4 regions of the Providencia sp. Me31A genome follow, and region 1 is predicted to be linked to each of the others. Evidence: predicted binding sites of a transcription regulator. Region 1 holds the regulator's gene; each other region holds the start of a gene.
What was found. The regulator Fur, encoded in region 1, represses iron uptake genes when iron is present. The targets are predictions, from matches to a motif close to ATAATAATGAGAACNACTATCAA.
Positions count from the first base shown of each region.

Region 2: a site for Fur is predicted at 970-992, ahead of exbB (tonB-system energizer ExbB). Genes of this name have one in related genera too.
Region 3: a site for Fur is predicted at 820-842, ahead of sodA (superoxide dismutase [Mn]). Genes of this name have one in related genera too.
Region 4: a site for Fur is predicted at 1,023-1,045, ahead of ACLPIE_RS05535 (siderophore-interacting protein). Genes of this name have one in related genera too.

Region 1 is NZ_JBKQGZ010000007.1:79,312-81,523, forward strand. Features, by position in the region: gene ACLPIE_RS07305 (bactofilin family protein) at 1-66, opposite strand, end outside; gene fur (ferric iron uptake transcriptional regulator) at 710-1,159, opposite strand; gene fldA (flavodoxin FldA) at 1,417-1,944, opposite strand; gene ybfE (LexA regulated protein) at 2,098-2,212, opposite strand, start outside.
Region 2 is NZ_JBKQGZ010000008.1:56,204-58,415, forward strand. Features, by position in the region: gene metC (cystathionine beta-lyase) at 1-695, opposite strand, end outside; gene exbB (tonB-system energizer ExbB) at 1,145-2,068, shown strand; gene exbD (TonB system transport protein ExbD) at 2,074-2,212, shown strand, end outside.
Region 3 is NZ_JBKQGZ010000022.1:81,074-83,285, reverse strand. Features, by position in the region: gene acs (acetate--CoA ligase) at 1-543, opposite strand, end outside; gene sodA (superoxide dismutase [Mn]) at 961-1,587, shown strand; gene ACLPIE_RS17545 (Hsp70 family protein) at 1,795-2,212, shown strand, end outside.
Region 4 is NZ_JBKQGZ010000005.1:95,413-97,624, forward strand. Features, by position in the region: gene cydB (cytochrome d ubiquinol oxidase subunit II) at 1-697, shown strand, start outside; gene ACLPIE_RS05530 (DUF2474 domain-containing protein) at 654-821, shown strand; gene ACLPIE_RS05535 (siderophore-interacting protein) at 1,081-1,920, shown strand; gene zinT (metal-binding protein ZinT) at 2,116-2,212, shown strand, end outside.

The DNA.
Region 1 (2,212 bases):
AGGCTCACTAGCTGTTGGTTGTATGTTTATCTCTGGAGCTGGCTTGTTTTGTCTTTTGGTGAACATGTTACCTACCTTTTTTTGATTGAAGTATAAGATCAAGAACAAAATTGATAATATAAATGAAAACAAGGTGATGGTTGCGTAATTGAAAAACCATCCTATTAAAGTAAGAAACCAGAAGAAAAAACTAATGTTAATAAAAAGGTATATTTTTTTCATCAGTTAATCTCTTACAAATTACAAAAAAATCAGTTTAATCTAAATAATTATGCACGCTCTAAAGTTGTAAATTTACGTTTTATTACATTTTACCAAGTATGATTAATTTGGGTTAATACACTTATGGTGAGTTAATGAGATAAATTTATATATATTCATATGTTATAAATTGAGGAAGTCATCATCGGTGCTGTTTATATATCACCATGATATTCAAATAATACTCTAGAATAGAGTGGCAATAAATTTATCAGTAAAATAATATAAAGGATCTAAATTGAATTGCAACTTATTATATAGAACTTCAATGTTATTGCTATTAAGACAATAAATTAACAATAAAAATGAAACAGTTAAGCATACCTCTAGGAATATCACTATAAAAAAGAAATAACATTAAGCATTGCAAAAAGAAAACCCCAGATAGCAATTCTATCTGGGGTTTTTAGTTTGTATTCATCCCTTTTGACTAAGGGATGACAGTGTTTTACTCTTTTGCTTCGTGTGCGTCCGCACTTTCGCGGCAATCACCATCTGCGCAATGACCATATAAATATAAACTATGATTAGATAATTTAATACCATGACGAGCGGCGATACTTTTCTGGCGAGTTTCAATAGATTCGTCAGTGAACTCAATCACTTTCCCACAATCTAAGCAGATTAAGTGGTCATGATGATGTTGTTGAGTTAATTCGAATACAGATTTCCCACCCTCGAAGTTATGACGGGTTACGATACCTGCATCATCAAACTGGTTCAATACGCGGTATACGGTAGCTAACCCGATCTCTTCGCCCATATCGATCAGCTTTTTATAGAGATCTTCCGCACTGACGTGGTGGCACTCAGGCTCTTGAAGTACTTCCAAAATCTTTAATCTTGGAAGAGTGACTTTGAGTCCAGCATTTTTCAATGCCTTATTGTTGTCTGTCATGCGGGTTTGTCCTGTATCTTGAATCAAAATTTAACAATAATGAGACATTTTTAACATAAATCCAGTTGTCTTCTAAACTGATTTACAATTATAGGCATGGAAAATAAAAATAGAAACCATGTATTGTCTCATTATTTTGATAATCTTTCGTAAGTCTACCCTATTAGGATATTTTATCGATTATTTTAGACTGGATCACGTATGCTAATGGTGCATTTTGAGCTACATGTGACCCATTATCTATAAGATAAATTTGCTTAGCCAATAATTTCAGCTAAAGACATTTCTTCAGAGATTTGTTTTACCCATGCATCGACACGTTCTTCAGTCAACTCAGGTTGGCGGTCTTCATCAATAGCTAAGCCAATAAAATGGTTATCATCAGCCATGCCTTTCGAAACCTCAAAATGGTAACCTTCCGTTGGCCAGTGACCTACAATTACAGCACCACGTGGTTCGATAATATCGCGGATAGTTCCCATCGCATCACAGAAATACTCTGCGTAATCCTCTTGGTCGCCACAACCAAATAAAGCGACAAGTTTACCTTCAAAATCAATTTCTTCGAGAGTTGGAAAAAAGTCATCCCAATCACATTGAGCTTCACCGTAGTACCAAGTTGGAATACCCAGAAGTAGAATATCAAAAGCGTCGATATCTTCTTTACTGCACTTCGCAATATCATGAACTTCTGCTACATCTTTGCCTAATCTTTCTTGGATCATCTTGGCAATATTTTCTGTGTTACCAGTGTCACTTCCGAAGAAAATACCTATGACTGCCATAAAGTGATTAACCTCTTGTTTTTCTAAGGGATATAGAAGTAAATATGGGCTTCTAACGTTCACTTAGATCGAAAATAAATAGAATTTTACGCCTTATTTTGGCGAAAAAATGTTTCTAAGTCTGTCAAATTTGTGTGATTTATCAAGATGACACTATTTGCGTATTGTTTCATTAACCTGTTCAAGTTGTGACAATAAAATATCTTCGATTAATTCACTACGGCTTATATTTTTTTCTTCAGCTAACTGATTCAATACAGCGACAGCT
Region 2 (2,212 bases), on a different contig from region 1:
ATTTCGATGCAGCGTTGATTAGCGACAGCAAGGCCTAGCATACCGTCAGAATGACCATTAATGTATTTAGTGGCAGATTGGATGGAGATATCAACGCCTAATAATAAAGGTTTTAGCAGGATACCGGCTGCCCAAGTATTATCAATCATAATGATAATTTCAGGGGATTTAGCGCGGATCGCTTTAACTATAGTGGGTAAATCTTGGATTTCCATGGTCACAGAACCGGGAGATTCCAAAAAGACAATGCGAGTATTTGGCTGAATTAAATCAACAATATTAGCGCCAATGAGTGGGTCAAAATACGTTGTTTGGACATTCAATTTGGCTAAAATACGGTCACAAAAGTTTTGTGTAGGGTCGTAAGCAGAGCCGGTGACTAGAATATGATCCTCAGCAGAAATAAAAGACAAAATAGCATTGGTAATTGCCGCTGCGCCAGAAGGGTAAAGTACACAGCCCGCCCCTCCTTCTAATTCAGTCATCGCTTCTTGAAATGCGAAATGTGTTTGTGTTCCTCGACGTCCGTAAAAAAGAACTCCGTTTGCACGATGACGAGTGGCATGGCGTTTTTCTTCGAGTGAATCAAAAATAATTGAAGATGCCCGCTGGATAACAGGGTTTACCCCTTTTTGTGTAAATTTAGGGTTCCGGCCTATGTGGACTAATTGTGTTTCAGGTTTAATGTTTGCCATGATTTTCCTTACACTGAATGTCAATTTACCAAATTTAAAATATGTAATGTTAAGAAGTTAAATGATCCTGAAAGAAATGTAACCTGAGTATTCTTCAACTAAGGTAAGTGTGACCTTTATGGCGCAAATGAACATAATTAAATCATTATCATTAGTAAAGGAAACATACCTTCGCTGAATGAGTGTGTTTAATGAATTAGAATAAGATGGGACTAACCGTATAGTCGATGTGGGCTTCTTTGTCGAAGAACAAAAAAAGATAAAAAATTCGCGAATACTAATGATAATTACTATCAATTCGCGCCATGTTTGATATCATCAGCAGCGTCTTTTTTAAAAGGGACAAACAACGCGAGTCAAATTTCGCTTTTAAAGGTTAGTCGATGAATGGCACAATCATCGATATAAATTTTATTCTACAACACTAGAAAGAGAGTAAAGGCCAACTGATGCGTAAACTAACAGCTTCTATTCTATTGGCGTTCGGCTTGATGGGCACGGCAGTCGCTGAAACCACACCTATAACACCCGCTGCGTCTCAAAATACACCATCAAATGCAGCACCGGCAACACCACAACTCAATGCTGAAGTTTCATCAGTACCTTCTGAGCCCGACCAAGGACAAGCGGTAAATACCGAGGTTGTCAGTGAAAATATTGACATTGCGACTGAGGCGCCAACGGGCGGTTTTGACCAAGATTTATCTGTTTGGGGAATGTACCAAAACGCCGATAATGTTGTTAAAACAGTGATGATTGGGTTAGTGATTGCTTCGATAATTACTTGGGCGATATTTTTCTCTAAGGGTATCGAAATCTTATTTGCACGCCGCCGTTTGAAAGAAGAAGCCAAAGCGATTGCAGAAGTGAAGTCCCTTGATGAGGCTGTGAGTATTGCTGAAAGTTTCAAATCAAACAGTGTTACTCGGATGTTATTAAATGAAGCGGTGAGTGAAAGAGCGCTGTCAGCAAATAGCGCTGACTTATCTGGTACCAAAGAACGTACATCATTCCGTCTAGAAAGAGCTGTTGCAGCGATTAGCCGTTATATGGGGCGTGGGAATGGTTACTTAGCAACTATTGGTGCAATTTCTCCATTTGTCGGTTTATTCGGTACTGTTTGGGGGATCATGAATAGTTTTATTGGGATTGCTCACTCACAAACCACTAACCTTGCTGTTGTTGCCCCAGGGATTGCAGAAGCGCTTTTAGCGACAGCAATTGGTCTTATCGCAGCGATTCCTGCTGTTGTGATTTACAACATTTTTGCTCGTATGATCAACAACTATCGTGGTCAAGTAGGGGATGTCGCTGCTCAATCTGCTTTATTACTCGGGCGTGACCTCGATCTGGCAAATAGCAAAGCAAGGTAATTATTATGGCAATGCGTTTAGGTGACGAACAAGACGATAGCGGTGAAATGCATGAAATTAACGTAACACCATTTATTGATGTTATGTTGGTTTTATTGATTATCTTTATGGTTGCTGCACCACTGGCAACTGTTGATATTAAAG
Region 3 (2,212 bases), on a different contig from region 1:
TTTAGCTTTGCAGTCAATAACGCGTCCAGAGACGGCCTCAGGGGAGAAGCCAGCAAAAATGACGGTATGTATCGCACCGATACGCGCACACGCTAGCATGGCGACGGCGGCCTCAACAACCATTGGCATATAAATAGCAACCACATCACCTTTACGGATGCCTTGCTTTTTCAAGACATTAGCAAATTGGCAGACATCTTGGTGCAGTTCACGATACGTTACATTTTTTGATGATGACGGATCATCACCTTCCCAAATAATCGCTGTTTGCTCACCTTTTTCAGTCAGATGGCGATCCAAACAGTTAGCACTTAAGTTTAAGGTACCATCTTCAAACCAACGGATATCGATGTGTCCAGGGTCAAAAGAGGTGTTTTTAACACGGGTGTATGGCTTAATCCAATCAACGATTTTTCCTTTTTCGCCCCAAAATCCTTCAGGGTCTTGAATCGAGCGTTGGTACTCATCGTTATACTGTTGTTCGTTTATCAGGGCATTTTTTGCAATTTCAGCAGGAACTGGATGTTTAGTTATTTGAGTCATATTATTATCTCCTTGCAGATGTTAATACTATGTCAAAAAAAAGTTAACTAAAGCACAAGATATAAATTTGTTTTTCTTTTGCGTGGAAGATCACGTATTAATTGCAATGATATTTGCAGGATTATCATTTGATGCTAAATCCTAATTTAAGATATATAACTAAGAATATTAATAATGTTAGCATTAAAGAAAAATAAAAGGTTGTGATATTGGTATTAGTTACTGAATAAATGAGATCTTATAGCTGATGAAGAAGTCCACATTTTAAGTGTGGGTTTGATAATGATTTTCATTAACAGTAAAATAACTATAATAGACAGTAATTCACAAGGTACGAAGTTAAGCAAGTGCATACCCTATGAGCCTTGTGGTGAAAATGAGAAACATAGTGGTATTTACGTCACTGGAGACAATAAAATGAGTTATACATTACCTGCTTTACCTTATGCTTATGATGCGTTGGAACCACATTTTGATAAACAAACTATGGAAATCCATCACACTAAGCACCACCAAACCTATGTGACTAACACCAATACAGCGTTAGAAAAACTGCCAGAATTAGCAGGTTTAGATATTGATGTCCTGATTCAAAAATTAGATGAAATTCCTGCAGATCAGCGCACATTTGTACGCAATAACGCGGGTGGTCACTCAAACCATAGTCTGTTCTGGAAAGGTTTGAAATTAGGTACTGAATTAAAAGGCGAACTGAAAGCTGCCATTGAGCGTGATTTCGGTAGCGTTGATGCATTTAAAGAACAGTTTGAAAAAGCAGCCGCAACTCGTTTTGGTTCGGGTTGGGCTTGGTTAGTTCTTAAAGATGACGGTAAATTAGCTGTCGTTTCAACAGCAAACCAAGATAGTCCTTTAATGGGTGAAGCCATTTCTGGGGTTTCTGGTTACCCAATCATCGGTTTAGATGTGTGGGAACACGCTTACTACTTGAAATTCCAAAACCGTCGTCCTGATTACATTAAAGCGTTCTGGTCGGTTGTTAACTGGGACGAAGCGGCGGCACGTTTTGCAGCAAAAGCTAAATAATTAACTATTTTATTAAATAGCGAGTAGGCGTAACACGATAGGTGTTACGCCTTTTTTATATCCATAATTTGAGGTTTATTCAAAAGTTTTATATTTTTTGTGTTAAACGAAACTCATTATCATTTAATATACAAGGAAGGCAAATATCGATTGAATAAGTTTATTTTATATACTGTGGACTTATTCATAATTCAAGGAATGGGTAAAATGGGTGATATAGCAACACGTTTAGTCATGGGTATCGACCTTGGTACGAGTAACAGTGCGGTCAGCTTATGGCTAGATGGTAAAGCAGTTTTGATTCCTAATCAGTATGGAAAAGTGTTAACACCGTCAGTGGTTGGTTTGGATGATGACGGTAATATTATTGTAGGGCAAGCTGCTCATGACCGTTTGCAAAGTCACCCTGAACTCACTAAAGCGAGTTTTAAGCGCTTTATGGGAACGGATGCCATTATTACGTTAGGTAAATTGGTTTTTCGTGCAGAAGAAGTTTCTGCTCTGTTATTACGACAACTTAAGGATGATGTCGAAGCATGGTTAGGCTATGCCATTAGGGAATCGGTTATCACCGTTCCTGCTTATTTTAATGATGTCCAGCGACGTGCGGTTAAAACGGCAGGTC
Region 4 (2,212 bases), on a different contig from region 1:
TAGAGCTGATGAATCACACCGTCGTCATTGGGACCATGCCTTTATTTGTGGCTCGATTTTTGCCACCTTCGTCCAAGGTGTCGTCGTCGGTGCCTTTATCCAAGGTTTCCATGTTGAGAATCGTGTTTACATGGGCGGTTATTTCGATTGGTTCGCCCCTTTCCCACTATTCTGTGGGTTTGGCTTAGTCGTCGCTTATGCCCTACTCGCGTGTGGTTGGTTGATCATGAAAACCGAAGGCCACCTACGTCGCACAATGTATCGAGTTCTGCGCCCACTGACTCTACTCATGTTAGCCGTAATTGCAATCATTAGCTTATGGACTCCAATGTTAAATGAGGCAGTATTTGACCGTTGGTTCTCATTACCAAACCTATTCTTCTTTTTGCCAGTTCCATTACTGGTGCTTGGCAGTACTTGGTTGATCTTAAAGAGTGCCAAACAACAACAGCATGATAGCGTACCATTTTTAGCCGCATTAATGCTGATTTTCTTAGGCTTTACGGGGCTTGGGATCAGCATTTGGCCTACATTAATTCCACCCGCAATTAGTTTCCGTGACGCAGCTGGACCTTCTGAAAGCTTAGGCTTTATGTTAGTTGGCGCGTTATTCATTATTCCTGTTATTTTGGTTTATACCTATTGGAGTTACTATGTCTTCAGAGGAAAAATTACCCCAGACCAAGGCTATCACTGATTCTCCTTGGTGGAAGAAACTGGGTTGGATGGCCATCATTTGGTTAGGCAGTGTGTTAGCGTTATTCGCTTTCTCTTATGTGTTTAAATTAATGATGACTGCCGCTGGCATGAAAGTGAAGTAGTGCCAGCCCACTGAATGCCGTATAGATTTTTATGCGGCATTTTTATTTGTGGGGTATTGCGTTCCATTACTGTAAAGATAGTTATATTTTAATGATCCTAAGGTTATAGATAGCCGTATTAACCAGTTGATTATGGTGTGATGAGGTTAAAAATTAATGCCAGCAATCACTAGCTGTGTATTGCAACTTATAAATATATTCATGATAATGATAACAATTACCAAATAATAAAATTATCATTAACAATAGGAGAACGTCCGTGGCTACTGAACAGGCAGTTGAAAAAAATATCTATCGCCCGGCTCCACCACAACTTATTCAAGTTAAATCAATTACTGACATCAGCCCATCAATTCGCAGTATTACGTTCACAGGAGAAAAGCTCAGTACTTACCCAACGGGTTGTGAGGGTGGACATCTGAAAATTTTTCTTGCCCCTGATTTAACAAGCCAACCTGCTTTGCCTATCCTCAGTAAAGAAGGACGCAGTTGGCCAGAAGACAAGCCTCGTCCATTTGTTCGCACCTACACAGTTCGAGCAATTCGGCCAGAACTTAATGAAATTGATATCGAATTTGCGATGCATGATGGTGCAACAGGCCCTGCGTATCTATTTGCTCGCGATGCAAAACCGGGAAATTGGATGGGGATCACTAATCCTGGAGGTCCAGACCCGCTATTACCCGTAAGAAAACACTATTTTATGGCGGGTGACTCAAGTTCATTACCTGCTATTGCTGCATTATTGGAAAAAATGCCCGAAGATGCTCAAGGTAAAGTTATTTTACGTTTAGATAGCCAAGATGATGTTCGGGATCTAAAAAAGCCAGCGCTCATTGATGTTATCTGGATTTGTGGTGACATTTCTAAAACAGCAGAGCTCATCAGCACCTTTAAATCTTGGGATATTCCAAGTAGCGATGCGGCATTTTGGATTGCAGGAGAAGACCAAATCATACGTGATTTACGTCGCTTTATTCGCCGTGAAAAAGGTTTTGGCCGCGACGATATTTATGCGATTCCGTACTGGCGATACGGCTATGATGAAGAAGGCTATCATAATGAACGCCACGCCGTGATGGATAATCCTGACGACTAATTTCACACCCAATATTCCACTCGCTTATTAATCTCCCCATGTCTAATAAGCGAGTTCACTTTTCCACTCAATGTATTTTACCTGTTAATCATTTTATATCACATAAATAAAACTTACCTAAACTGCTTTTCATTTACGCAAATGTTATGTTATAACATAACTTATAATTATCACTACATTAATAGGAAAATTACTGTGTACAAGCAAACCATTTTAAAAACTAGCCTTCTTATGGCACTCTCCATTGCTAGCTTCACCGTTGCGGCTCATGGCTCACACAGCCATTCACATC